One region of the Vibrio tritonius genome, then DNA from elsewhere that is predicted to be linked to it. Evidence: predicted binding sites of a transcription regulator. Region 1 holds the regulator's gene; each other region holds the start of a gene.
The links. Region 1 encodes CRP, which controls carbon source genes, mostly activating them, when cyclic AMP is high. Its sites were predicted from a motif close to TGTGANNNNNNTCACA; they were not measured.
Positions count from the first base shown of each region.

Region 1 (7,691 bases):
AGGACAACAAGAGACAGGGTTAGTCATGTCAGCGAAACATCCTATTATTGCCGTTACAGGTTCTTCTGGTGCTGGAACAACGACGACATCTGAAGCGTTCCGCAAAATGTTTAACATGATGTCAGTAAGGCCAGCTTGGGTTGAAGGTGACAGTTTTCACCGATTTACCCGTCCAGAAATGGACGTAGAAATTCGCAAAGCGCGCGAACAAGGTCGTCATATCAGTTATTTTGGCCCACAAGCCAATGACTTTCCCACGTTAGAAGAGTTCTTTCGTCAATACGGGAAAGATGGCACAGGCCAAATTCGCCGCTATCTGCATACATTTGACGAGGCTGTACCATACAACCAAATGCCTGGGACATTTACCCCTTGGCAAGATTTGCCAGAAAATACCGATGTATTATTTTACGAAGGTTTACATGGTGGCGTGGTTGATGGCGATGTTAACGTATCACAACATGTCGATTTTTTAATTGGCATGGTACCAATCGTAAACTTAGAGTGGATTCAAAAATACGTTCGAGACACCCGTGACAGAGGGCATTCTCGTGAAGCGGTAATGGATTCTATCGTTCGCTCGATGGACGACTACCTTAATTACATTACCCCGCAGTTTTCTCGAACTCACATTAACTTCCAACGTGTTCCCACGGTGGATACGTCAAACCCATTAAATGCGAAAGGGATTCCAAGTTTAGACGAAAGTTTTGTCGTAATACGCCTTCGTGGCATAAAAAACGTCGATTTCCCTTATCTACTCGCTATGATAGATGGATCATTCATGTCGCGGCATAATACCATTGTGGTTCCTGGTGGAAAAATGGGGTTTGCGATGGAATTGATTGTCCGCCCAATCCTGCAACAACTGATAGAAAGCGGTAAAATTGGCTAATTCATCACATGTAATTTTCGCTTACTTTTCATACCGTGATCATAAGCACGTTTTTGCGCAATAAATCGGCCAAACGACACGATTAAAGTCAAGAAATTAGTAATGAAAAAGGATACTATTCTTTAACGGAAACAAGATAACTTGCAGTGAATCCAAACTCTTCTTATTCTAGTAGGCCTGAATAAGGCTTCGCTAAAATATGGATAGCGGCAAGCGTACCCTGCAGAGGAAGTGAGATATTATGGTTCTAGGTAAACCTCAAACAGACCCAACATTAGAGTGGTTTCTTTCACACTGTCATATTCACAAATACCCATCAAAAAGCACTTTGATTCATGCGGGTGAGAAGGCAGAAACGCTGTATTACATCGTAAAAGGTTCTGTTGCGGTATTGATTAAAGATGAAGAAGGCAAGGAGATGATCCTTTCCTATCTAAATCAGGGTGATTTTATCGGTGAACTTGGTCTTTTCGAAGAAGGTCAAGAACGTAGCGCCTGGGTTCGAGCAAAATCTCCATGTGAAGTAGCTGAGATTTCATTTAAGAAATTCCGTCAGCTAATTCAAGTTAACCCAGACATTCTAATGCGTCTTTCTGGTCAAATGGCACGTCGCCTACAAGTGACTAGCCAAAAAGTGGGCGATTTAGCCTTCCTTGACGTAACTGGTCGTATTGCTCAGACTCTTTTGAATCTAGCAAAACAACCTGATGCAATGACTCACCCAGACGGTATGCAAATTAAAATTACCCGTCAGGAGATTGGTCAAATCGTTGGTTGTTCACGCGAAACGGTTGGTCGTATTCTTAAGATGCTTGAAGAACAAAACCTTATTTCTGCACACGGCAAAACTATCGTCGTGTACGGCACCCGTTAATTCGTACTAACAAGCAACGAATGAGAAAAACCACCTAATCAGGTGGTTTTTTATTTTTTGAACAGCCAAAGCCTAATACCCGTAGTGGTAATGATGAACGATTACTGGCGATGGGTACTTTCAAAAATCTTATCCGCCGACGCCTCAACAAACCCTTGATAGAGTGTCCCGTCAGCCATGGGATAGCGCTTGGCAAACTCGTAGAATCCGCCCGGCACCATTGCCGTAACATCATCAAAACTCACTTCGACCTTATCCGCCAACGTAGAAGACTGCTCAAGCATAACGTCTGGAGACCCTTTTACTTCCCCTCCAGCCTCATTGATTGCAAAGCCATGACTGCGTAAATGCGCATTCACCTGCTTAACCTCGTCAAACGCACTAAGTTGATTGACACTTACGGTAAAATGATTCGCTCCATACCCATGTGCAGCTAACCATCCTGCGTATTCACTCTCTGCTGCCAAGATTTGATAATCGGTATAACTTAATGACCATGGCCTTCCTTGCCACAAAAAGTCGGGATTAGTAACCTTGGTAACACTATCAAGTAATGGATAAATCAACTTTTGGGCCGGAATACTCAGTTCATCCACCAACAACTCACTAATAAATACCTTAGGTAAGGTTGGATCTGGGTGTTGCAAATGACGCGCATAAAGCTTTTTGGCAGCAAAACGATATTCGCCACCGACTTGGTAGCCTTCAGCTAAAAAGGGCTTCATTAGTACATCTAACCCGAGTTGCGGGCTACGAAAGGTGCGTAGCGCGATGTGATCATTAATTAAAGGTTCGTTTTCTTGCAGCAATTGGTGAACTTTGTCCGCAGATGGACACAAACGGGTAATATAGTCTTGCCATAGATTATCAAACAGTTGGACAGCTCTCATAGCGTCTCCTTATCTGTAAAATAGCGACCCTCTTGCCCTAAGTTCGCCGCCAAATAGAATGATCACAACTCCACACCAGGGCTGAGCTGGGCCGGTAATTGGGTACAATCCCCTTCCATTGATGCCATCGGGTAAGCACAATAGTCCGCCGCATAATAAGCACTTGGACGTAAGTTGCCGGATGCTCCAGGACCACCAAATGGGGCATCACTGCTTGCCCCCGTGAGTTGACGGTTACGGTTTACAATGCCCGCTCGAATATGGTCGATAAAATACTGCCACTCATCCTCTTGCATCGAGATAAGACCGGCGGAAAGGCCAAAACGGGTATTGTTCGCGCCCGCAACCGCCTGTTCCAAACCTTGATAGCGAATCACTTGCAGTAGCGGTCCAAAATATTCTTCATCCGGTAATTCCTCAATTGCAGACACATCGATGATTCCCGGCGTAACAAACGCAGCATGGGTATTCTTGGCTTCGAGTAAAATCTCACCACCCAGTGATTCAAGCCGTTGCTGCGCGTTAACAATATGTTGTGCAGCCTGTACAGATATCATCGTTCCCATAAAAGGTGCTGGCTGGGCAAAAGGCTGATCAATACGCAGTTTCTTGGTCGCCGACACTAAGCGAACTAATAATTGATCACCTTTTTCTCCTACTGGGACAAATAATCTACGCGCGCAGGTACAGCGTTGCCCGGCACTAATGAAGGCTGATTGAATAATGGTATAAATCGCAGCGTCTAACTCGCCAAACTCGGTAGAGACCACCAGCGGGTTATTCCCCCCCATCTCCAGCGCTAACATTTTCCCTGGTTGACCAGCAAATTGGCGGTGAAGCAACTGCCCTATTGCAGCACTCCCAGTGAACAGCAAACCATCAATGCCTTTGGATTGCGCTAATGCCACTCCAGTCTCTTTAGCGCCTTGCACCAAGTTCAACACACCAGCGGGCAACCCAGCTTTTTGCCATAAGCGAACCATCAATTCGCCACTAAGAGGGGTTTGCTCTGAAGGCTTAAACACAATCGTATTCCCGGCAAGTAACGCCGGTATGATATGACCATTAGGTAAATGACAAGGGAAGTTGTAAGGGCCAAATACAGCCATCACACCAATCGGACGATGACGCAGAACAACTTGATTACCGTTCACCTCTTTGGCGCGCTCCCCGGTTCGTTCCTGATAAGCTTGAATAGAAATAGCGACTTTGCCCACCATAGCCGCCGCCTCGGTACGTGTTTCCCATAATGGCTTACCCGTCTCTTTCGCGATGGTTTCTGCTATCAACTCACTGTTTTCTTTTACAGTTTCAGCGAACGTTAACATCAACGCTTCCCGCTCAGAAAAAGGACGATTTTTCCACGTGACAAAAGCTTCTCGAGCCGCTTGTACGGCTAACTCAACTTGAGATAGGGTTGCGCCAAAGCCTTGCCAAAGCACATCGCCATGATAAGGGCTGACTGAAGCAAATGCTTCTCCTTGACCTTCAATCCACTGTCCTGCAATCCACTGAGTCATCTTCAACTCCTTTTCTGTTTACTGCGCGAGCACCCGCACAAAATCACCACTTTCGACGCCTAAAGCTTCGGCCACATCCGGCGCCAAAATAGCGCTATGATTTTCAAGACTCACCGCCGCTTTTGCCGCAGTTGCACGAAAATGCCGAAATGACGTATTGGCAATCAGGTAATCTTGGGAGCTAGTATGGTCTGCTACTTGTACTTTCAGTCGTTGCGAATGACGTATCGACTCTATATGGTCTCTATCACACTCAACTGTTGGGCCGGCATCAAAAATGTCCACATAGTTCCGACAAACAAACCCTTCTTTTTCCAGCAAGCGTAAGGCAGGTTTAGTGTTGTCATGGACCTGACCAATGACGGCTTGCGCTTCTTTACTTAACAGATTGATATAAATCGGTAATTTAGGCATAAGATCAGCGATAAATCCCTTATTACCGATCCCAGTTAAATAGTCTGCCATCGAAAAATCGATAGAAAAGAAGTGCTGCTGTAACCATTGCCAAAATGGTGAATTGCCTTCTTCATCAGAAACACCTCGCATTTCTGCAAAAATGGTTTTAGAGAAGCGTTCAGGATGTTCCGCCAACATCAAAAAGCGGCATTTAGACATTAAGCGACCGTTGAGGCCTTGACGAAATTGAGGGCGTAAGAAGAGTGTGCAGATTTCGCTGCAACCAGTGTAGTTATTGCCAAGAGTCAGTAACTTAACAACGTTTTTAACTTTAAGACGACGTGAAGAATGAACAATAGTGCTGATGTGATAAGAATAACAAGGCACATCCCAACCCACGGCAGCTTCGATACCAGTGGTTCCCGCAATTTCGCCAGTATCACTGTCAAAGCCAACCATCAAATAGCCTTCGTCACTGGGTTCATTGACATCAAGTTTGGCAAAACTGTATTCGGAATGTTGAATCCGAGTTTTTAACATCTCCTCATTGACGGGGAGTGAAGTAAATCCATAACCCGACTCCACAGCACAAGTGTGGAGCGCTTCATAATCAGACATAGCAATAGGGCGAACAACTAGCATCAATATTCCCTCCAGATGCTAAGGGCCCGAATATCGGGCCCTACCTAGTCTATCGCCATGAGCGCGATGTTCTCATATAGCTCGATGGCGATACCCAGCTCACACTAAAGTCGCAATTGCAGAATCTAGGCGAGCTAAACCTTCTGCGATATCTTGTTCTGGAATGATCAAAGATGGAGTAAAACGTAATACGTTAGGACCGGCAACTAACATCATCAAGCCAGCTTTACCTGCAGCCACTAACACATCACGCGCTCGACCTTCCCATTTTTCATTCAGTGCCGCGCCAATGAGCAAGCCTTTGCCACGCACTTCACTGAAGATATCGTATTTTTGATGAATTTTTTCTAATCCAGCACGAAATAGCGCTTCACGTGCTTTCACCCCAGCCAAGGTTTCTGGCTGACTAATAATATTGACAGCAGCTTCTGCCACAGCACACGCCAACGGGTTACCGCCATACGTCGAACCGTGCACTCCCACTTTAAAGTGAGAAGCGATGTCTGTGGTTGTCAAAATCGCACCAATCGGGAAGCCAGCGCCAAGAGATTTAGCCGTGCTCAAAATATCTGGCGTCACACCCAAACCTTGGTAAGCATAGAAATCCCCAGTACGACCATTACCGGTTTGCACTTCATCGAAAATCAACAGTGCATTATGTTTATCACATAGTTCACGAACCGTTTGCACAAATTCATCGCTTGGAGAAACGATACCACCTTCACCTTGCAAAGGCTCCATCATTACCGCACACGTTTTATCAGACATGTGAGCTTTAAGTGCCTCAATGTCGTTATAAGGAATATGGGTAACGTCAGAAGGTTTGGGACCGAAACCGTCTGAATAGTTCGATTGCCCACCGACGGTTACAGTAAAGAAAGTGCGTCCATGGAAACCTTGTACAAAGGCAATGATTTCTGATTTCTCAGGGCCGAAATTATCAGCAGCATAACGGCGAGCCAGCTTCAATGCAGCTTCATTGGCTTCCGCGCCTGAGTTTGCAAAAAACACTTTTTCAGCAAACGTAAGGTCAGTCAGCTTTTTAGCCAAACGTAGGGCGGGTTCGTTCGTCATCACATTACTTAAATGCCAGACTTTATTCGCTTGTTCCGTCAACGCCTTAACCGCGGCTGGATGGCAATGTCCTAAACAGCTCACTGCAATACCGCCAGCGAAGTCGATATACTCTTTACCTTCTTGATCCCAGAGGCGAGAACCTTCCCCTTTTACTGGGATAAATTCCATTGGGCTGTAACAAGGCACCATCACCTCGTCAAATAAACCGCGTTCTACTTTCTGTTCTACTGTCATTGCACATCCCCTCCCAATACGAATGCTGTGCTAATGAGCAACTACTTATATTTTAGTCGATATATAAGATTTTATATTGCGAATAAGCGTCACTAGCATTGTATTTACAAAATATTAACCAATTCAATAGTGGTATATTCTGTAAGCAAATCACCATTGCATTCACTCACTGCCACACATGACTATTTATGCACTAATAATAAGAATTTATGAAGCACTTTTCATCACTTAAATAAAAAATTATTTAAAAACTCAGGCTTAAAGGGGAAGTGATCGGAATAGACAAATGTATTGCGAATAAGTTTTCATTTAAGAAAACCCAATAAAATCGCAGAAAAATTAATCAAAAAGGTGATCACCTTCTTAATTTTTAATCTATTAGCTGCGATTAAGATGGAGGGTTAGCGGCGCAAAAAATTGGCAAGTAATTCATGCCCTTGCTCAGTTTTAATCGACTCGGGGTGAAACTGCACCGCATCAATCGGTAGTGTGCGATGTTGGTAACCCATGATCTCGTCCATTTCACCGTTGGCATTGACTGTCCACGCCGTAATTTCAAAACAATCAGGAAGAGAATCTGTTTCTACAATCAGGGAATGATAACGTGTAACGGTCAATGGCATGTTCAAACCAAAAAATACACTCTTATTGTTATGGCAAATTGGGGAGGTTTTACCATGCATAACCTGTCGAGCCCTCACCACTTTGCCACCAAACGCTTGCGCAATGGCTTGATGACCCAAACAAACGCCCAATAACGGAAGCTTCCCTGCAAAATGACGAATCGCCTGCAAAGATATCCCCGCTTCGTTAGGTGTACATGGCCCAGGTGAAATAACCAAATGACTGGGGGCTAATGCTTCAATCTCTTCAATCGTGATTTCATCATTACGAACCACCTTTACCTCAGCCCCCAATTCACAAAAGTACTGGTATAGGTTGTAAGTAAACGAGTCGTAGTTATCAATAATCAGTAGCACCGGCTTAATCCACTCAATAGAATTCGCCGACTATTGTGCCTCGAAGAACCATAAAGGCAAGTGTTCATCTATTTCATGATGTGCTTTTCACTGAACTTTTATATCGGCATCCCCCTATGAGCTCAAGCTGTAGAATTCAGAACATCATCAACGCGTACCGAGCAAGCTCAATTACGCTAAGAA
Region 1 is NZ_AP014635.1:3,136,684-3,144,374, forward strand. It holds gene JCM16456_RS13960 (phosphoribulokinase) at 26-895, shown strand; gene crp (cAMP-activated global transcriptional regulator CRP) at 1,137-1,769, shown strand; gene JCM16456_RS13970 (DUF1338 domain-containing protein) at 1,871-2,659, opposite strand; gene astD (succinylglutamate-semialdehyde dehydrogenase) at 2,722-4,179, opposite strand; gene astA (arginine N-succinyltransferase) at 4,198-5,217, opposite strand; gene JCM16456_RS13985 (aspartate aminotransferase family protein) at 5,317-6,528, opposite strand; gene JCM16456_RS13990 (aminodeoxychorismate/anthranilate synthase component II) at 6,930-7,508, opposite strand.

Region 2 (7,691 bases), 660 kb from region 1:
CAGCTAATGATCCACAATTATGAAGTATTGCACAATAAAAAGTGCGGCTTTCTTATGATTATTTATCGTTACTGGTCGAATATCCTACATCCCAGCGACAAAAAGCCCTCCAAAAGGAGGGCTGAATAGTATGCTTGATTGCTCGTTATGGCAATGTCACATTAGATAAGTCTTCATTTGGATCAATAGATTTCATCTCACCAGCCACAATTTCAGCTAGTGGGCCAAGCACCACTTGAAGATTGTTATTACCTAATTTCACCACGCCCATCGCACCTAACGATTTCAATGTTTGTTCATCAATAACGCTCATGTCGTTCACGGTCAAACGCAAGCGTGTAATACACGCATCGATATTTGCTAGGTTTTCATGGCCGCCAAGTGCTTTAAGATACTGTTTTGCTAAACCATCTTTGGACTGTTTAGCAACCGAAGCTGATGACTCCGATGCAGTATCATCTTCACGGCCTGGCGTTTTCAACTTAAATACTTTGATAGCAAACGAGAACGTAACAAAGTAGATGAAGAAGAATACAATACCGATAACCAATAAAGTGACAGGCTTAGTCGCTAGACCCCAGTTAAGTACAAAGTCAATTAAACCGGCTGAGAAACCAAATCCATCTAACGTGCCAAACATATTGGCGACCACGAGAGAAAGACCAGTAAACACAGCATGCAATGCATAGAGCGCTGGAGCTAAGAAAACAAATAGAAACTCTAGCGGCTCTGTAATACCCGTTAGGAACGCACAGAAAGCCACAGAAAATAACACACCACCCACTTGGCTGCGTTTCTCTGCTGGCGCTGCTAGATACATTGCCAATGCCGCACCAGGCAGACCAAACATCATTACAGGGAAGAAACCATTCATGAATTTACCAGCACTTAAATCACCGCCAAAGAAGCGGTTTAAGTCACCGGTTTTCACGGTTTCGGTCACTTGATTCACCACAGCGGTCACTTCTGGCGTCACGACATTATTAAATTGGAAAGTATGTTCCTGACCAGCCACTAGCGATTTCGCCAACGTTGGGTCTACACACAACTTAGTCAATGCTGGTAGCGCCTGCCCCATTGAATGAGCACCAGAAACCAACACTTCCTGACAGCTGCCCATACCAAACCAGAAATAAGAGTTCAGTACATGGTGTAATCCCACCGGAATCAAGGCTCGGTTTAACAAGCCGTATGCAAACTCACCAATAGAACCAGAGTTAGCGATACCATGCGCCAAACTGTCTAGACCCGACTGAATGCTAGGCCAAATTTGTCCCAAAATTGCACCCGCGATAACAGAAAACACCCCTGCCACGATAGGCACTAAACGTTTACCAGAGAAAAAGGCTAACCATTCAGGCAGGCGAGTATTATGAAAAGCGTTATAAGAGTGACCAGCAATGATACCGGCAAAAATACCACCAAAGAACGACATATTGATCGTGCTATCAATGGTTTTAGTCGTGGCTGTCAATACAAAATACGCAACGGCACCAGCAATGCCAGCGGCACCAGCACCATCAACAGACAAACCAACAGCAATCCCCAAACCAAATAATAGAGGAAGATTTTCAAAAATAGCCCCACCAGCAGCTGCCATAAATGGGATATCTAACAGATCTCCCTGTCCTAATCGCAGCAATAAGGCGGCAACGGGTAAAGTGGCGATCGGCAGCATTAACGCCTTACCCAACTTTTGTGCATAACCTAAAACGTTCACGTGTTGTTCTCCAGTTTGATTTCCGTATCGTAAGTTCTTTATGTGTAATGTATTGTGACTTTTTTTAGTCATTCAATTTAGTTATCGCCAGTGTATTCAGTTACGCTAACTAGGCAAACAATCAGCCCCACTTCTTGTGACATCAATCACCAAAATATGCTGAACTTGTGTTACAAATAGTGACATACCCGAAACTTATTTTACATTATGAAATATGATAGTTTCGCGCTATGATAGGAGAGGTATTTTGTTGGTAAATCACCCGATTTTAGGTGATAAAAACATCAAAAGAATGCGTTTTTATAACATCTTTTTGGTTAGATGTTTCCTGCTTGATAACATTAGGTTATAACGTTAGCTAGATGATGAGGGCGAGAAAATAAGTTTCTCTTCGACTCTCGACATCTCACAACCAAAAAGCTGTGTTTTACACTGAGTGGTATGCGTCGAGCTGATCGGATAAATCAGCCCCTTGCGACATGTCTCAGCGAGAATTATGAGATATTTAAGGATTTGAAGATGAAGTACGCGTTGGTTAACGGCATTATTTATACTGGCTATGATAGATTAACCCAACATGCAGTGGTGATTAATAATGACAGCATTACTCAAATATGCGCTCAACAAGACTTGCCAGCAGATATTGACCAGATTGACGTCAAAGGAGCAATTGTTGCTCCCGGTTTTATCGACTTGCAACTGAATGGTTGTGGCGGAGTGATGTTTAATGATGATATTTCAACTCATGCTCTGGATGTCATGCATAATGCCAACCTGAAATCCGGCTGTACCAGCTTCTTGCCGACCTTTATCACTTCATCCGACGCCGATATGCTCAAAGCCATAGAGGAAACTCGTCAATATATGGCTGAACATCCAAACCAAGTGTTAGGTTTGCATCTAGAAGGCCCTTATCTCAACCCCGAGAAGAAAGGCATTCACAATATCGATTACGTGCGTACTTCTGACCAAACAATGATCGACACAATCTGCGCCAACCACGATGTGATTGCCAAAGTGACCATGGCACCGGAGGTCAATGACCATAAGCACATTAAACAACTTGCTGAAACAGGCATCGTAGTCTCACTTGGACACACCAACTGTACCTACCAACAAGCCAGAGCTGGTTTTGCCTCAGGAATGACGTTTGCAACGCATCTTTTTAATGCGATGTCCTCGATTGCGGGTCGTGAGCCGGGTGCTGTTGGTGCTGTTTATGACTCTCCTGATATCTACACAGGCATTATCGCAGATGGTTTCCATGTCGATTATGCAAACATCCGAATTGCGAAGAAAATCAAACAAGATAAGCTTATATTAGTGACCGATGCCACAGCTCCCGCAGGCGCTGAAATGGATTACTTTATTTTTGTAGGTAAGAAAGTATATTACCGAGATGGTAAGTGTGTTGATGAACATGGCACACTTGGTGGTTCAGCGCTCACCATGATTCAAGCGGTGAAAAATGCAGTTGAACACGTAGGGATCGCTTTAGATGAAGCTTTGCGGATGGCAACACTCTATCCCGCCAGAGCGATGAAACTTGATCATAAACTGGGCAAACTCGCACCAGACACCATCGCTAACCTCGCGATTTTCGATCAAGACTTTCAGGTTCAAGCGACAATAGTTAACGGTAAGTATGAGCAAATTTAGTCATGAATGGCGGACAAATCGGCAACGTAGATCTTGTAAAACAATTAAATAGCGCAGCGGTATATCGCTTAATTGATCAACAAGGACCCATTTCTCGAATTCAAGTTGCCGATGTTAGTCAACTGGCACCGGCGAGTGTCACCAAAATCACTCGCCAACTGCTAGAGCGTGGTCTGATAAAAGAAGTAGCGCAACAGGCATCTACCGGCGGCAGGCGTGCAATTTCGTTAGAAACAGAAACCAAGCCTTTCCACTCTGTTGCAGTACGTCTTGGGCGTGACTATATCCAATTGGGGCTTTACGATCTTAGCGGTAATGAGCTTTCTTCTTCAAATCAGGACTTCCCCTATTCTGATCAACATCAATTGGTCGAAGGGCTGATTCAATTTATTGATCAGTTTATTGAACATCATCAATCACAAATTCAACAGTTAATCGCCATTGGTATTGCCCTACCAGGATTGGTCAACCCAGAAAGCGGCGTGGTTGAATATATGCCTCACGTTGATGTAGATACCATGGCAATTGGTGATACCGTTCGTGACCATTTTCAGGTCGAGTGTTTTGTGGGTAACGATGTAAGAGGTATGGCTTTAGCAGAGCATTACTTTGGTGCGAGCCAAGATTGCCAAGATTCGATCTTGATCAGTGTTCATCGTGGCGCAGGCGCAGGAATCATTGTCAATGGGCAAGTGTTCCTTGGCCATAATCGTAATGTTGGGGAGATTGGTCATATACAGATCGATCCCCTCGGAGAACAGTGTCAATGCGGTAACTTTGGCTGTTTAGAAACCGTCGCGGCAAACCCTGCCATCGTCCGCTTAGTCAAGAAACGAGTTGCTCAAGGCTATCCAACATCGTTAGCTGATGAACCCAAGATCACCATCGATACCATTTGTGAACACGCTTTAGCCGGTGATGAACTGGCAAGCCAAGCACTAATCAAAGTGGGTAACTATCTTGGTAAAGCAGTCGCCATTACCGTTAATCTATTCAACCCACAAAAAATTGTAATTGCAGGTCAAATTACCCAAGCTCAAGAACTGATTTTCCCAGCCATCTACCGTAACGTGGCCAATCAATCGCTTGGTGTATTCCATCGTCAATTACCCATTGTTGTTTCACAAATAGATAAACAACCGACCTTGAGTGCGTTTGCAATGATCAAACGTGCGATGCTAAATGGCGTACTACTCCAAAAGCTACTGGAAAATTAACGTATCAGCTCACCTTTCCGGTTTCATCTTCACGCTAAAGGATGAAACCGGAGAAAGTTGCCACTTTTTCTCTCGTAATTACACTATTCTATACTCAAATGACTTTAAGATGCAGAATTCAGGGCTTCATCAACGAGCACAGATCAAGCTCAATTACACAGGTAATGGTCATTTCCTTTCAACGTAATTGGGCGCAAAAATGAGCTTATCGATGAGCGATTACATTCAGGCTAAAACAGTATCTTGAGGTTACTTGTGTATATAACATAAAACAGTGAATTCATCGTCTATGGAACTCATATTTATCTCCTGTGCTTTTGTGGCTGGTTTTATCGCCTTGCGCTGTCATTTACCACCTTTAGTTGGCTTTTTAATTACTGGCTTTGCCCTCCATGCTTTCGGTTACTCACCGAATCAAACCCTAATCAACCTAGCCGATTTAGGGGTCACACTGTTGTTGTTTTCTATAGGCTTAAAGCTCGATATAAAAATGTTGCTTGCCAAGGAGATTTGGGCCAGTGCCACCCTACATAACTTATCATGTACTCTATTTTTCTCTATGGCATTGGCCGGGCTACAATATCTTGGACTAGATAGCTTAGCAGGGTTGAATTTCTACCAGCTTATGTTGATTGGCTTTGCCCTTTCTTTTTCTAGTACGGTGTTTGCCGTCAAATCACTACAAGAGAAAGGTGAAATGCATGCCACCTACGGTATGCTGGCAATCGGCATATTGGTGATGCAAGACATCTTTGCGGTTATTTTTCTCTCCGCATCAACCGGAAAAGTCCCAGACTTATACGCTTTAGCACTGTTTTTATTGCCTTTAGCAAGACCTCTATTTTATAAATTGCTCGATTGGGTCGGCCATGGTGAAATGCTGGTTCTGTTCGGTATATTCGTCGCATTGGTACTCGGTGGTGGGCTCTTCGAAAGTGTTGGTTTAAAAGCGGATTTAGGCGCAATCGTCGTCGGTATGCTACTTTCAGGACACAGTAAAGCCTCTGAACTATCCAAATCTTTATTCAATCTGAAAGAGCTATTTTTGGTTTGCTTCTTCCTTAACATTGGCTTAGCGGCACAAGTTTCTGTAACCGGTGGTTTACTTGCTTTGTTACTGATTCTTCTGCTGCCTTTTAAAGGCGCACTCTACTTTTGGATGTTAAGACCACACCGCTTCCGTACACGCACCACTTTATTAGCTTCTTTAAGCTTACTGAACTATAGCGAGTTTGGCCTGATTGTCGCTGGACTTGCTTATCACCAAGGTTGGTTGCCTGCCGATATTCTTGTCGCTCTCGCTATGGCCATCCCTCTTTCTTTTGTTATCTCTGCACCTGTCGTACGAAAAAGTAACCAAATCTATCAAAAATCAGCCCCTTGGATTCATTCACCTGTTGCAGATGCGCTCAATCCGAGAGATCGTTTAATCAGCGCAGGGAATGCTCAAGTGATCATATTTGGTATGGGCCGGATCGGCACCGGTGCCTACGATGAAATTCACTCCCGTTTTGGCAAAGTTTGCTTAGGCATAGAACTGAAAGAAGAAGCCGCTCAGCAGCATAGAGATGAGGGCCGCAACGTGATTACAGGTGATGCCACCGATCCAGACTTTTGGGAACGTATTCTTGATACCGAACGCGTTAAGTTAGTACTGCTTGCCATGCCTCATAACCAAGCGAATAAGATCGCTTTATCGCTACTTAAACAGCATGACTACACGGGACAAATCGCTGCCATTGCTGAATATCAAGACCAAAAAGACGATTTACTTGCAAGTGGCGCTCATGCTGCTTTCAATATTTACAGTGAAGCAGGAACAGGTTTTGCCCGACATGTTTGTCAGCAGCTAAAACCGCACTTCGATTAACTATAAAGCAGCGTTACTCGTTTTCTACGTAAGAATAACGAGATATTCAAATCAGTGCCTTGTCCAAGATTGAGTACATGCGCGCTGAAACAGCATCTTGAGATTACTTAGCTATACATACTTAACTCTCTGAAGAAAAATAAAAAAGGGGTCATTGACCCCTTTTTTATCGTTTTTTGCTAGTTTTTTCACCCACACTTAAACACCATTCACAAAAACAACTATTAAATTAAATTTCATTCACCATAACTCACTTTATATAAATTATTACCTATTTATCGGTTGCTTTTTTTAATTAGAGTGGCAAATTGAAGTCATCGGAAGAAATCAAGTAAGTAAGGAAGTCGTATGTGTTCTATCTTTGGCATTCTAGACATAAAAAGTGACGCAGCTGAGTTGCGCCCTGTCGCGTTAGAAATGTCTAAAAAACTTCGCCACCGTGGCCCAGACTGGTCAGGTATTTATTCATCTGAACGAGCTATCCTAGCTCATGAACGCCTTGCGATCGTAGGTCTAAATAGTGGCGCTCAACCCCTGTTCAGCCCTGATAGAAAACTAATCCTTGCTGTTAATGGCGAAATCTATAACCACAAAGAAATTCGTGCCCGTTACGAAGGAAAATACGAATTCCAAACTGAATCAGATTGTGAAGTCATCTTGGCTCTTTATCGTGATAAAGGGGCCGACCTTCTTGAAGAGCTAAACGGCATTTTTGCATTCGTGCTGTACGATGAAGAAAAAGACGAGTATCTCGTTGGCCGTGACCATATCGGCATCATTCCTTTATACCAAGGTCATGACGAACACGGTAACTACTATGTTGCTTCAGAAATGAAAGCGCTTGTTCCAGTGTGTAAATCTATTAGCGAGTTTCCTCCAGGTTCTTTCTACCGCTCTGGAGATGCAAAACCTCAGCGTTATTACGTACGTGACTGGTTCGAATACAATGCAGTGAGAGATAACCTCACATCAAAAGAGGAGCTAACCGAAGCACTAGAAGCAGCCGTTAAACGCCAGCTAATGACTGACGTACCATACGGTGTTTTGCTTTCTGGCGGTCTAGATTCATCAATTACGTCTGCTATTGCCAAACGTTTCGCTGCAATGCGTATTGAAGATGATGAAAAGTCAGCAGCTTGGTGGCCTCAATTACACTCATTTGCGATCGGTTTAGAAGGTGCTCCTGATTTGAAAGCGGCACGTGAAGTGGCAGATCAGATCGGTA
Region 2 is NZ_AP014635.1:2,480,699-2,488,389, forward strand. It holds gene nagE (N-acetylglucosamine-specific PTS transporter subunit IIBC) at 146-1,720, opposite strand; gene nagA (N-acetylglucosamine-6-phosphate deacetylase) at 2,240-3,379, shown strand; gene nagC (DNA-binding transcriptional regulator NagC) at 3,382-4,596, shown strand; gene JCM16456_RS10975 (cation:proton antiporter family protein) at 4,886-6,466, shown strand; gene asnB (asparagine synthase B) at 6,815-7,691, shown strand, end outside.
Region 2: a site for CRP is predicted at 1,856-1,871, ahead of nagE (N-acetylglucosamine-specific PTS transporter subunit IIBC). Genes of this name have one in related genera too.

Region 3 (7,691 bases), 970 kb from region 1:
TCCCGCGACCCAGAACCTGCTTCACGCAAAATCCATTCGCTCTGTTCAAAGTCGGTCATGGCGACTTTTTCTTGTTGAGCTAAGGGGTGGGCAGGAGAACAGATCACACACATCTCATCTTGGCTAAATTGCTGCGACATCAGTTGTGGATGGATGGTTTTCCCTTCAATCAAGCCAATATCCAACTCGTAGTCGACCAGTTTTTGACAGATTAATGCCGAGTTTGAGATAAATAAGCTCTGATCATAGTGCTGATACTGCTGACGAAATTGACTGAGTAAGTAAGGCACCACTTGGTTACCTATGGTGTCACTGGCACCAATGTGCAGTTGGCCTGATAGGGTTTGTTGGTCATTAAACACATGGTCAAGGTCATCTAAGCGATGGAGCAGTTCATCGGCAAAAGGCAGCAGTTTTTGCCCCTCTTGATTGAGAATTAAACGGTTATTCACTCGATCGAACAAGGCATGACCTAACTGCTTTTCTAGCTCCGACAAGGTCATGCTGACGGCTGCTTTGGACAGATAGAGTTTGTCTGCTGCGGCAGTAATGGTTTTTAGTTGGGTAATTATCGTAAAAACCCGAAGCTGCTTGAGAGTGATATGGCTGCTCATTTAACTGGTCATCATGTTCAAAGGAGAAAGATATGATTCTCGAAAAGGCCCATAAGTGCAACCGAGGGTGCTAACTAAGCAGCAAATTGAGTGTTTGCTAACCCTTTGCGTAGCAAATACAGGAATTTGCTCATAGGTTACTAGGGGATATGTTACTCTCAAATCAGTTAACGTCAGAGATACAGAGCGCATCGTGTTTACCGTTTATCATTCCAATAAAGTCGATTCTCTTAAAATTCTGCTGGTCTATTTGATTAAAAATGACCCCCTTGCGAATCCATTTGATGCTGAGCAAATCTTGGTACAAAGTCCGGGTATGTCTCAGTGGCTAAAAATGGCGTTGGCTGCTGAGCTTGGGGTGGCCGCTAATATTGATTTTCCACTGCCTGCGACCTTTATCTGGGAAATGTTTACCCGCATTTTGCCCGATGTACCCAAACGCAGTGCGTTTAACAAAGAAGCAATGACGTGGAAATTGATGGAGCGGTTACCCGCGCTACTGCCCCGTGACGAGTTCGCGCCGCTGCGCCGTTATCTAGAGCAAGATGATGATCAATCTAAGTGCTACCAGTTGGCGGAGAAAATCGCCGATATTTTCGATGGTTATTTGGTGTATCGCCCAGATTGGATTGCAACGTGGGAAGCGGGCGAAGAAGTCGCTGAACTGGAAGGGGAGCAGCCTTGGCAGTCGATTTTATGGCGTGATCTTTATCAGTACACCTTAGACTTAGGGCAGTCTCATTATCATCGTGCCAATCTCTACGACAGTTTTATTTCCGCCTTAGCCAATGGTCAAGTGGATGTATCGATCTTGCCTAACCGGCTGTTTATTTTTGGTATTTCCTCATTGCCGCCTCGCTATATGGAAGCGTTAAAAGCCTTGGGTGAACACATTGATGTCCATTTAATGTTTACTAATCCCTGTCAGCACTATTGGGGGGACATTCGTGATAAGAAAACTCTCGCACGGATGGAAAGCCAGCGTCGCAAAAAGCTGATCTTAAAAGCGCAATCGATTGAAGTGGCTGGGGAAGTGTCGCCACTTAAAGGCTCAATCGACGATTATGCTACTGATGAGCTGCATACGGCGGGTGCAGTAGGCAACAGCTTATTGGCCTCAATGGGCAAACTGGGGCGCGATAATCTTTATCTGTTAGCCCAAAGCGATAATGAAGAGCACCAACTGTTTATCGATGTCGACCGCGATAATCTGCTACATCAACTGCAGGCGGATATTCTCAATCTCGAAGAGCATCAAAACGAACAACTGTTGGAAAGTAGCGACCACAAGCCACAAATCGACCGTGATGACCATTCGGTTACCTTCCATGCGTGCCATAGCCCGATGCGGGAAGTGGAAGTGTTACATGATCAATTGCTGGCGATGTTTGATCGTCATCCCGACTTAAAGCCGCGCGATATTATTGTGATGGTGTCGGACATCAATGCTTACAGCCCTTACATTCAAGCGGTGTTTGGTAATGCACCGGGTGATCGCTTTATTCCGTATTCGATTTCTGACCGTACTGCCGATCAAGAAAGCCCCATGCTGACGGCATTTCTGCAGTTGGTGAATCTTCCTCAATCGCGTTGTCTGGCTTCTGAGTTACTCGAACTGTTAGAAACCCCAGCGATGATGGCGCGTTTTGACCTCGATGAAGAGGAATTTGCCACTGCTAAATTATGGATAGAAGAGTCGGGCATTCGTTGGGGGCTGAATGAGACGACCGCTACAGAATTTGATCTGCCGAAAACCCAACAAAACACGTGGGAGTTTGGTATTGCTCGTATGTTACTTGGCTATGCAATGCCGCCAAGTGTCGACCTTTATGAGAACGAAGCGTTAGCTCTGGCTCCTTATAACGAAGTGCAGGGCATGAGTGCAGAATTAGCCGGTAAGTTAGCTCACTTTATTGAAACAGTGAGTCGATATCGCCGTCTGTTGAGTCAAACTCAATCGGTTGATGCGTGGCGTGAAGTGCTTTACACATTGCTCGTCGATTTCTTTGCTGTGGATCTGGAAGGTGAGCTAGCGCTGCAATCGATTCGTGACACCTTAACGCAATTGAAAGAGCAATTAGTTGATGCGCGTTACGAGCAGGATATTGCCCCGATCATCATCAGCCAGTACCTCAATAACAAGCTGTCGGGAACGCGAGTTAGTCAGCGTTTCTTAGCTGGGCAAGTGAACTTCTGTACCTTGATGCCAATGCGCTCGATTCCATTTAATGTCGTCTGCTTGCTGGGAATGAACGATGGTGTTTATCCACGTACTATGCCGCCGGAAGGGTTTGATTTAATGAATAATCGTACTCGACCGGGCGATCGTTCACGGCGCGATGACGACCGTTACCTGTTTTTGGAAGCCATGTTATCAGCACAAAAAACGCTGTATATCAGCTTTGTTGGGCGTTCAATACAGGACAACACTGAACGGGTTCCTTCTGTTTTAGTCAGCGAGTTACTCGAGTATTGCCAACAGAATTATGCGTTATTCGGCGATGAAGCCCTAGATAGTGACCAATCGGGTGAGCGCTTGGTTGACCATTTAGTACAGCATCATGCCATGGTACCGTTTAGCCCAGATAGCTTCTTGCGTGATGGCAGTTATGCGCGTGAATGGGTGCCAGCGGCGCTGCGTCAAGGCAGTGCTGCGGGTCAGTTTAATCTCCCGCTGGATGATTATTTGTTGGATGCCACCTTTCCTCTGGAACTGGATCTGGTCGAGTTGCAACGTTTTTGGCGTTTGCCAGTGCAGTACTTCTTTAATCGTCGCCTCAAAGTGCAATTTGAAATGCCACAAGCGGTGATGGAAGACGATGAGCCATTTGCTCTCGGCGGACTGGAAAGTTACCAATTACGTGATGAGCTTTTGGACTTACTGCTCAGTTGTCAAAGTGAAGTGGAGCAACAAGAGGCAATAGACCATTTCGCGAAACAGCAGCGTGCGCAGGGCAAACTGCCTGTGGGAGCATTTGGTACGTTGGAATTGGAAACCAACCGAGTTCAAACCCAAGAATTGGCGCAGCGGATTCGCTTTTTAACCGCGCAGCCACTTGAGGACATTGAGGTGAATGCTCAACTTAACTTCCTTGGTGAAGGTAAACCGATTCGACTCACCGGATGGCTAACTCAGGTCTATCAATCAGGGTTACTGCGTTACCGCAGCGGATCAATTCGGGCGCAAGATATTTTAGCGGCTTGGATTGATCATCTGTGCATGAGTTTAGCAGGGTACAGTAAATCGACGCATGTGATTGGTTACGATCGTAAAGAGGGCGTAGTGCATCAAATATTGCCACCGATGGCGTCGAAAGAAGAGGCAATCGCAATGCTCAATGAGCTGGTGCGTCTGTTCTATCAAGGGCTCACCGAGCCATTAGCCTATTTCCCTCGTACTGCACTGGCCTGTGTTGAAGCTGGATTCTCACGGGGTAATTGGGTTGATGATGAAGAGAAGTCATTGAAGAAAATGGCCGATACGTTTAACGATGGGTATATGACCACGGGGGAAGGCAATAATCCGTACATTCAACGTATTTGGCCACAGTGGAATGATGAACTAGCACAGCAAGTTCGTACCAACAGTGCGTTGGTGTTACAGACGCCGCGCTTGGCGATGCAAGATGGTATGGAACAATGATGGCGTTGAGTTTGGGAATGAAGCAGGAATTTGTGGCCGTCAGAAAATCGTTGTGTTGTGTAGGGTGTTTGCTGTACGGCCACGGGTCAGAGGGACCTGTAATTCGGTATCCGTCTGAAGGTGGTGACCACCATCAGCGCTAAGATGGATTGAATTCTATCGAGCACCGCGATGGTGCGCTGTGAACGATCTCTCACAAAAATAGGGCAACTTGCTGTTTTATGGTACTAAATACCAATATTGCAGCTTGGATCACATATGCTTTGGCTTAAGAATTTGAAAGGTAATACATCATGTCGGTAACGTCGCACATCGAACCTATCGCTTTGGATACGATGACTTTTCCATTGCATGGCGCACGGCTGATTGAAGCGTCTGCGGGGACAGGTAAAACCTTTACCATCGCTGGTTTGTATCTGCGTTTGATTTTGGGGCATGGCACGGCTGACACCCGTCATGCCATACCATTAACGGTTGATCAAATCTTGGTTGTGACCTTTACCGAAGCGGCAACGGCAGAGTTACGCGATCGTATTCGTGCGCGTATTCATGCCGCCAAAATGGCGTTTGCTCGCGGGGTCAGCGACGACCCTGTGATTAAGCCCTTGCTGGTGGAATACGATGACCATCCACTGGCGGTACAACTGCTAACCGAAGCGGAACGTCAGATGGATGAGGCGGCGGTGTATACCATCCATGGTTTTTGTCAGCGGATGCTCACGCAAAACGCGTTTGAATCGGGCAGTCGGTTTAATAACGAATTTGTAACCGATGAGAGTCATTTGAAAGCTCAGGTGGTGGCCGATTATTGGCGTCGTCAGTTTTATCCTTTACCGTTGCCTTTAGCCGCCGAAATTCGTCGTATGTGGGGTTCCCCTGCCGATTTGTTAGCGCGTATCAGTGGGTATTTGACTGGAGCACCACTGACCTTAACGACTCTACCTATGAGTGGTGATTTGGCACAGTTGCATCAGCAAAATTTACAGCGTATCGATGAATTGAAAGCCCTGTGGCGCGAACATGAATCGGATATCGAGGGGTGTATTGCCAACTCAGATGTGAATAAGCGCAGCTACACCAAAAAATCCCTACCTGAATGGATTGCTGCGGTGAGCCTGTGGGCGAGTTCTGAGACCACCGGTTACGATGTTCCCGATAAATTAGAACGTTTTTCTCAAGCGATTTTAATTGAAAAGACACCAAAAGGAACCGCACCTGAGCACCCGGTGTTTGGCGCCATTGAGCAGTTTTTAGCTCAGCCAGTCAATCTTGAAGCGCCACTGCTTGCCCATGCGATTAGCGAATGCCGTCAGATGCTGGCCAAAGCGAAACAGACCAAGCAGTGGCTCTCGTTTGATGACCTGCTTACTCAGCTTTCTGCCGCGTTGGAAAACGATGACGATGACATTTTGGCAGAGCGGATTCGCCAGCTTTATCCGGTAGCGATGATCGATGAATTCCAAGATACCGACCCATTGCAATACAGTATTTTTAGCCGTATTTACTTGGCGCATCCACAAACCGGCCTGTTTATGATCGGTGACCCGAAACAGGCGATTTATGCGTTTCGTGGCGCAGACATCTTTACCTATATTCGCGCGCGCAATCAGGTGTCAGCGCATTACACCTTGGGCACCAACTGGCGCTCAAGTGCGGATATGGTAGCGTGCGTCAACCAAGTGTTTGCTCGCCCAGATAGCCCTTTTATTTATGATGATGACATTCCATTCTATCCAGTTAATGCAAGCCCTAAGGCGGAGCAAAAAGGCTGGTTTATTGGTAACGAAAAGCAGCCTGCGTTGACTTATTGGTCGCCTGATACCGAAGGCTCTTTGATGACCAAAGGGGATTATCTCAAAATCATGGCTGAGGCGACGGCCAGCCAAATTCAGACTATTTTGAGTGCTGCGCAGCAAGACAATGCCACATTTAATCAAAACCAAAGTATCACGGCGGGCGACATTGCTGTACTGGTGAGAACCGGCAGTGAGGGGCGCATGGTAAAAGAGGCGCTGGCGGCACAAGGGATTGCCAGTGTCTATCTTTCTAACCGCGACAGCGTGTTTACCAGCAGTGTTGCGAGTGATATTCAGCGTTTGCTCCAAGCGGTATTGAACCCAGAAAATGACCGCACGCTAAGAGCGGCGTTGGCCAGTCCGCTATTTGCCTTGAATGCCAAGCAATTGGATGCGCTCAATAACGATGAGAACGTGTGGGAAAGTGCCGTTAATGAGTTTAAATCTTATCGCAAACTGTGGACTGAGCGTGGTGTATTGCCGATGCTACGCGCGGTACTGAGCTTGCGTCATATCGCTGAACGTTGGCTTGAAGAAGCGGATGGCGAGCGCCATTTGACCGATTACTTGCACATCGGTGAACTGCTGCAACAAGCCAATCAAGATATCGACAGTGACCACGGCTTGCTGCGTTGGTTAGCGCAGACCATGACCGATGTCGCGCAAGGTTTAGGTGGCAGTGATGACCAAATTCAGCGGTTAGAATCAGAACGTAACTTGGTGCAAATCGTCACGATTCACAAATCGAAAGGTTTGGAATATGACTTGGTCTTTTTGCCGTTTGTCATTGGCTATCGAGCCGCCTCTGAGGGGAAATATTACGATGCCTCAAGTGGTAAAACCATGTTAGATATTACCGGCAATGATGCGGCGTTAGCTCAAGCAGACAAAGAACGTTTAGCGGAAGATTTGCGTTTGATTTATGTGGCGTTAACCCGTGCAGTGTATGGCTGTTTTATCGGTGTCGCGCCACTGCGTAATGGTCGTTCAACCAAAGAGCCAACCGGGGTACATCAGAGTGCGATGGGCTTTTTGCTGCAAAATGGTCAAGAGGGGGGCATTGAATTACTGGCAAGTTCACTCTCTGCTGCGATTGCACATTTAAACGCGACAGTGGCAGAGCCACCCACAAGGCCTGAGCAACCGTATCAAGCCCAAGAGAATCCGCACGATTCTCTGCCAGTCAAAGAGTTGCAAACCTCGATTGATCGTCATTGGCGGATAACCAGCTATTCAGGTTTGGTGAAACAAGGCAGCCATCACAATGTGGATGCTACTGTCGAAATATCAGGCTTTGATATTGATTCTGCCGATGAACAAGATGAAACCTTACTGCTCGAACCTGAGCGGTCGATTTTTACCTTTCCGCGTGGAGCGCAGCCAGGGACGTTTTTACATAGTCTGTTTGAACAGGTGGAGTTTACTCAGCCGGCAGGGAGTGACAGTAACCAGCAAATCATTATTGAACTGATGGAAAGAGAGCAACTTGATCTCGAATGGTTACCCGTTCTAACACAACTGATTGATTCGGTTATGAATACTCCATTAGATGGTAACAAACTGTATTTAAGTGAAAAGACGCCACAGCAGCGCTTAGTGGAAATGGAGTTTTTACTACCGATTACGGTATTGGATGCC
Region 3 is NZ_AP014635.1:672,050-679,740, forward strand. It holds gene JCM16456_RS03085 (LysR family transcriptional regulator) at 1-614, opposite strand, end outside; gene recC (exodeoxyribonuclease V subunit gamma) at 808-4,257, shown strand; gene recB (exodeoxyribonuclease V subunit beta) at 4,551-7,691, shown strand, end outside.
Region 3: a site for CRP is predicted at 4,438-4,453, ahead of recB (exodeoxyribonuclease V subunit beta). Genes of this name have one in related genera too.

Region 4 (7,691 bases), 160 kb from region 1:
CGATACGCACATCCAAGTGGCCGCGACGAATTCTATCCACCACATCTTTCATGTGGCTGATAGGCTTGGTGACATCATGCATTAGTCGAAATGCAAAAACGCCAGAGAGGATTAAGCCCATAATCAACACCAAGCAAGCAGAAAAAATTTCTTGATACTGTTGTAGCCGTAATGAGGTGAGATCGAGTTCTATTGCTATGTAACCTAAAATAGGTGCATTAGGTTCGTTCCAGTTGCCTTCAACCAAGCGACTTTCGGCCAATATCGGGGTGCGAAGTATGAGAGTGTTTTCGTCGAGTTGCGAACTGCTCAGGGCGGGAATCGGTTTATCTCTCGGGTACATCATTTCTTCGAAATTGGGATGAAAGTTCGAAGTGACAAACAGTTCATTCTTCGCATCAAAAATCGCAATACTGCGCACAAACTTAGAGTTTTTACGATGGGCGTAACTGATGATTCGTCGAGCCGATTCGCGACTATCATTGCGCAGAGCATCTTCACTGGCGATGGCAAGTGGTTCAATAATACTTGCCCCGGCGTTGATCACTTGGGTTTCTAAATCGTGATAACGGTTAAAAGAGAACAGAGCGCTCAGTAATAGCCCTATGATTAAAGTGGGGGCGAGGGTTAGAGTGATAACGCGTGCGCGCAAACCATATCGGGATCGAATCATTATTGTCTAAACATTATGGTGTGGATATGGGAAAATAACCGGCATTCGAAGTGCCCAAGTTATCCGATAAGTGTTTAGCTTAATCAACTCCTCTGTATTCGACAATCACCCAGAGGCAGAATAGTGATAACCCGGCAAAAATAACAATGATTTAGGCAGTGTAAGCATGGCGCGTTTTTTCCAACCGAAAAAGAAAACATCAATCGATACAAAGCATCAAGCAATCAAGGTAGAAAAGCTTGACCATCAAGGTGCGGGGATCGCGTTTCTCAATAAAAAGCCCGTATTTATTGAAGGCGCTCTTGCTGGAGAGCAAGTGTTGATGCAACTGACTGAATCTAAAAGTAAGTATGCACGTGGTAAATTAATCAAAGTGCTAGAGCCCAGTCCAGAGCGAGTTAACCCTTTCTGCCCGCATTATCAGTTATGTGGCGGTTGTGATTTACAACATCTACAACGTGCAGCGCAAGTGGCACACAAACAGCAAGCTCTTTCTCAATTGATGCGTAAATTTTCCGGTGAGACCTTAACGCTTTCTGAACCAGTAATCACAGAAGATAAAGGGTATCGCCGTCGTGCACGTATGAGCATGATGTGGAATAAAAAGGTTAAGCATCTTGATTTTGGCTTTCGCCAACGTGCAAGTAAAAATATCGTTAATGTTACGGATTGCCCTGTGTTAGATGCGAAATTGAATCATCATTTAGCCCCGCTTAAAACGCTATTGAGTGACTTTCAACAGCCAGAAACGTTAGGTCATCTCGAATTGGTTCGTGGTTCGAATACGGCAGTTATTGTGCTGCGTCATCTTGCACCATTAGCTGAAAAAGACCGCGCAGCATTAGTAGCTTATGCACAAGATAACTCGTTAACTTTATATCTTATGCCTGAAACTAATCAATTAGTTAAGGTGTGGGGAGACGACCCTTATTATGATGAAAACGGTGTAACGGTACCATTTTTGCCGACCAACTTTATTCAAGTGAATCAAAGTGTGAATCGGAAAATGGTGGAGCAAGCGATTGCTTGGTTAGATGTTGAGTCGAGTGATCGAGTTTTAGACCTTTTTTGTGGGTTGGGCAACTTCAGTTTACCGCTTGCTAAGTTAGCTCATGAAGTCGTTGGCGTTGAAGGGATTGATGATATGGTCTTGAAAGCGAGCGATAACGCCCAAATTAACCAATTGAAAAACGTTTCTTTTTACCAAGCTAACTTAGAAGAAGATATGACGACTCAAGCGTGGGCAGAGCAGAAATTCGATAAGATTTTACTCGATCCTGCTCGTGCTGGTGCTGCAGGTATTATCGAGCAACTTGGCGCATTTTCTGCAAGCAAAGTCGTGTATGTATCGTGTAATCCTGCTACGCTTGCTCGTGACAGCCAGAGTTTGCTTAATCAAGGTTACGAATTAGCTCGTTTGGGGATGCTAGATATGTTCCCTCACACAAGCCATTTAGAATCGATGGCGTTATTTGTAAAAAAACGTTAGCAACAATGAACTTCATATTTATTGGCTGTGTCTCATCAGCTGAACAGTAAACAGACTTTAGGACGATATCGATGGTTGCGGTACGGAGCGCACACTTAAATCCAGATCAACAGTTTGAGTTGGCAACGTGGATTGCTAGCTTGCAACAAGAGCCCAAGGTGGCAGCGAAACTGACGGAAGTGTACCGTCAGTGTGAAGAGTTGCTTGAAGGAAACTCTCAAGCGGCTATGTTGCTGTGGCGTGGTCGAGAAATGATCGAAATATTGATCACTCTCTCAATGGATAAAGCGACCCTCGTATCCGCGTTGCTATTGCCGATAGCCACCAGTGGTATCCTAGATTTTGAAGAGCTTGAAGAAGTTTACGGCAAAGAGATTGTTAAGCTGATTCGTGGTGTTGAAGAAATGGCCGCGATTGGGCAGTTGAACGTTACTCTGCATGGTACTGAAGCGTCTGCTCAAGTTGACAACGTACGTCGCATGCTATTGGCGATGGTGGACGATTTTCGCTGCGTGGTCATTAAGTTGGCCGAACGTATCTGTAACTTGCGTGAAGTGAAAAATCAGCCAGATGAAGTGCGTCGAGCGGCAGCGAAAGAGTGTGCCAATATCTATGCGCCATTGGCGAATCGTTTGGGCATTGGTCAGCTCAAATGGGAAATCGAAGATTACGCTTTCCGTTACCAGCACCCCGATACTTACAAACAGATCGCCAAGCAGTTATCTGAACGGCGTATTGTTCGTGAACAGTACATTAAAGATTTTGTTGACGATTTACGTCAAGAAATGAAAACCTCCAACATCAAAGCAGAGGTGAGTGGGCGTCCGAAGCACATTTACAGTATCTGGCGCAAAATGCAGAAGAAAAGCTTGGCATTTGATGAGTTATTCGATGTGCGAGCCGTGCGTATTATCGCTGAAAAACTGCAAGACTGTTACGCTGCTCTTGGTATCGTTCACACGAAATACAAGCACTTACCGAGTGAGTTTGACGATTACGTTGCTAACCCTAAACCGAATGGTTATCAATCGATTCATACGGTAATTTTGGGGCCTGAAGGTAAAACCATCGAGATTCAAATCCGTACCAAGCAGATGCACGAAGAGTCTGAACTTGGTGTCGCTGCTCACTGGAAGTATAAAGAAGGAACCAGTGCAGGTCGTAGTGGTTACGATGAGAAAATTACTTGGCTACGTAAGCTGCTTGATTGGCAAGAAGAGATGTCTGATTCTGGCGAAATGCTGGATGAATTGCGCAGTCAGGTGTTTGATGATCGCGTTTATGCCTTTACGCCGCGTGGCGATGTTGTCGATTTGCCAATGGGTTCAACCCCATTGGATTTTGCTTATCACATTCACTCCGAAGTAGGGCATCGTTGTATTGGTGCCAAAGTGGCTGGGCGCATTGTTCCATTCACTCATAAGTTACAGATGGGGGATCAAGTTGAGATTATTACCTCACGCGAGCCAAACCCATCACGCGATTGGTTAAACCCAGCACTAGGTTTTGTTCATTCAGGTCGTGCTCGGGCGAAAATTAATGCTTGGTTCCGCAAGCAAAGCCGAGAGAAAAACCTAGAAGCTGGACGTGAAATACTGGAAACAGAATTGGCTAAAATTGGTGCCACTCTGAAAGACGCGGAGCAGTATGCACTTAAGCGATTCAATGTGAATACCACAGATGAACTGTTTGTTGGTGTGGGCAGTGGTGATTTGCGAATTAATCAAATAGTTAATCACATCAATGCGTTAGTGAATAAGCCAACTGCGGAAGAAGAAGACAAGTTAGCCTTAGAAAAACTTCAGCAAGAAGAGCATAAACCTGCTCACGGGGCTACCCCAAATAAAGATGCTGTAGTGGTGGAAGGCGTCGATAACTTGATGACCCATTTAGCACGCTGTTGTCAGCCGATTCCAGGCGATGAAATTCGTGGTTACATCACACAAGGGCGCGGGATTTCAGTGCATCGTAGTGATTGTGAACAGCTTGCTGAGCTACGTCATCATGCACCAGAGCGTATTATTGATACCGTATGGGGACGTGGTTTTGTTGGATCTTACTTGCTGACATTGCGTGTGGAAGCAATGGAGCGTAGTGGTTTGCTAAAAGACGTGACGACGTTATTGGCAAATGAAAAAGTAAAAGTTACCAGCATGAAAAGCCGCAGTGATTTTAAACGTCAGATGACGGTGATGGACTTTGAACTTGAATTAAGTAGTGCTGAAGTTTTAGATCGCGTAATGAAGCGTATTGAAGCGACCAAAGATGTGATTCAAGTAAAACGATTAGGATAAGGCGTCGCCAGTGTGGCGCATCGCAATAGCATTGAAACGAGGTTGAAACTCACAGTGACAACCTCGTTTATTTTTTGGAGACAGTAATGACTCAACCTATCGAGCAACTTAAACAGATCATGCAACAGCTACGTGATCCAGAAAATGGCTGTCCTTGGGATAAAAAACAGACCTTTTCGACTATCATTCCGCATACGATAGAAGAAACATATGAAGTTGTGGATGCCATTCATAAGCAAGATTGGGGCAACCTCAAAGAAGAGCTTGGTGATCTTCTGTTCCAAGTGATTTTTTACAGTCAACTGGCTCAAGAGAAAGGGTTGTTTGATTTTGATGAGGTTGTGGCGGGCGTAAATGAGAAGCTAGTGCGTCGTCACCCTCATGTGTTCGGTGATGAAAACTTTACTACTCAAGAAGAATTGAATGCCAATTGGGCCGCGCAAAAACAAGCAGAAAAACAGCAGCAAGGTGTGGTTGAAGAGAGTATTTTAGATAGTGTTCCTGTCTCATTGCCAGCGCTATCGCGTGCCAATAAAATCCAGAAAAAATGCAGTCAGTATGGATTTGATTGGGATACATTAGGGCCGGTAGTCGATAAGGTCAAAGAAGAAATTGACGAAGTCGTTGAAGAAGCGGTGCAAGTGGATATCAATGAGCAAAGGGTTGAAGAGGAACTGGGTGACCTTTTATTTGCAACGGTCAATTTGGTGCGACATTTGGGTAAGGACCCTGAAATCGCACTGGGCAAAGCGAACCAAAAATTCGTTCGACGCTTCCAGGGTGTTGAGCAGCATGTCAGAGCCAATAACAAAACTCTGCAGGCGTGTTCTCTCTCTGAGTTGGACGGATTTTGGGAGCAAGTCAAAGCGAGTGAAACTAAGTAATTGTTCGCGTGCGAGTAATTATTTGTTTTGGAACAAATTTGCTTCAATCTGTGTGATGTGATTTTTATTGCGTTAATACAGTTTGATTTGAAGCAAAAAATAAAAAACTGAGTGTGATAGATTTCACGTTGTGGCGATTAATGGGTTCTGGTATATTTATTTCCCGTCCAGATGAAATCCATTTCCCTCATTCAACCAATTTCAGGTTAAACATGACGACAAATTATATTTTTGTTACTGGCGGGGTTGTATCCTCTCTAGGTAAAGGTATTGCAGCAGCATCATTAGCAGCGATTTTAGAAGCTCGTGGTCTTAAAGTGACTATCATGAAGCTCGACCCATACATCAACGTTGACCCAGGCACAATGAGCCCGACTCAACATGGTGAAGTGTTCGTTACGGATGATGGCGCAGAGACAGACCTAGACCTTGGTCACTATGAGCGTTTTATTCGTACTAAGATGACTAAGCGCAACAACTTCACTGCGGGTCGTGTTTACGCAGACGTTCTACGTAAAGAGCGTCGTGGTGACTACCTAGGCGCAACTATCCAAGTTGTTCCACACATCACTAACTCAATCAAAGACCGCGTTATTGCAGGTGCAGAAGGTTACGACGTTGTACTTGTTGAAATCGGCGGCACGGTTGGTGATATCGAATCTCAACCATTTATCGAAGCAATTCGTCAGCTAGCGATCGAAGTGGGTCGTGAACACACTATGTTCATGCACTTAACTTTGGTTCCTTACCTAGCCGCCGCTGGTGAAGTGAAAACCAAACCAACTCAGCACTCTGTGAAAGAGCTATTGTCTGTTGGTATCCAGCCTGACGTATTAATCTGTCGTAGCGACCGTATTATTCCTGCGAATGAACGTAAGAAAATTGCGTTGTTCTGTAACGTAGCAGAGAAAGCGGTTATTTCGATGAAAGACGTAGATTCTATCTACAAAATCCCTCAACTGATCAAATCTCAAGGTCTTGATGATCTTGTTTGTACTCGTTTTGGTATTGATGCTCCAGAAGCGGATCTGTCTGAATGGGAACAAGTGATTTATGAAGAAGCGAACCCAACTGGTGAAGTGACCATCGGTATGGTAGGTAAGTACGTTGAATTGCCTGACGCTTATAAATCAGTAAACGAAGCGTTAAAACACGCTGGTCTGAAAAACCGCTTAAGTGTGAATATTAAGTACGTCGATTCTCAAGATATCGAAACCAAAGGTGTTGAATTACTTGAAGGTCTTGATGCAATCTTAGTTCCCGGTGGTTTCGGTGATCGTGGTATTGAGGGTAAAATCCGTGCTGCACAATATGCACGTGAAAACGAAATTCCATACCTTGGCATCTGTCTAGGTATGCAAGTCGCACTAATTGAATACGCACGTAACGTTGTAGGCATGGAAGGTGCTCATTCAACAGAATTTAACAAAGAGACTAAATACCCTGTGGTAGGATTGATTACCGAATGGGTAGACGAAGAAGGTAACGTTGAAGAACGTAGCGAAAAATCAGACCTTGGCGGTACAATGCGTCTTGGTTCTCAGCTATGTCACCTTCAAGATAACTCAAAAGTTCGTGAATTGTATGGCAATCCAACCATTCATGAGCGCCACCGTCACCGTTACGAAGTGAACAATGTATTACGTCCACAGCTTGAAAAAGCGGGCTTGAAAGTGTCTGGTCTGTCTGCAGACAAGAAGTTGGTTGAAGTGATTGAGAACCCTGCACACCCATGGTTTGTTGCAGCGCAGTTCCACCCAGAATTCACGTCAACTCCTCGCGACGGACACCCTCTGTTCTCTGGTTTTGTGAAAGCAGCGGGTCAATTTCAGCGTGGTGAATTGAAATAAAAGGATACGGAGGTATCCGTGTTATCGGGTACCTCTTTAGTTTTGACATTTAAATTCAATGAGAGGAAACATTAATGTCTAAGATCGTTAAAGTTCTAGGTCGTGAAATCATCGACTCACGCGGTAACCCAACTGTTGAAGCTGAAGTACACCTAGAAGGCGGTTTCGTAGGTATGGCTGCTGCACCATCTGGTGCTTCTACTGGTTCTCGCGAAGCTCTTGAGCTACGTGACGGCGACAAATCTCGTTTCCTAGGTAAAGGTGTTCTTAAAGCTCTATCTGCTGTAAACGGCCAAATCGCTGAAGCTCTAGTAGGTAAAGACGCGAAAGACCAAGCTGCAATCGACCAAATCATGATCGACCTTGACGGTACTGAAAACAAATCAAACTTCGGTGCTAACGCTATTCTAGCTGTTTCTCTAGCTAACGCTAAAGCAGCTGCTGCAGCTAAAGGTATGCCTCTATACGAACACATCGCTGAACTAAACGGCACTCCTGGCG
Region 4 is NZ_AP014635.1:2,980,051-2,987,741, reverse strand. It holds gene barA (two-component sensor histidine kinase BarA) at 1-673, opposite strand, end outside; gene rlmD (23S rRNA (uracil(1939)-C(5))-methyltransferase RlmD) at 840-2,162, shown strand; gene relA (GTP diphosphokinase) at 2,234-4,456, shown strand; gene mazG (nucleoside triphosphate pyrophosphohydrolase) at 4,543-5,340, shown strand; gene pyrG (glutamine hydrolyzing CTP synthase) at 5,553-7,190, shown strand; gene eno (phosphopyruvate hydratase) at 7,265-7,691, shown strand, end outside.
Region 4: a site for CRP is predicted at 5,453-5,468, ahead of pyrG (glutamine hydrolyzing CTP synthase). Genes of this name have one in related genera too.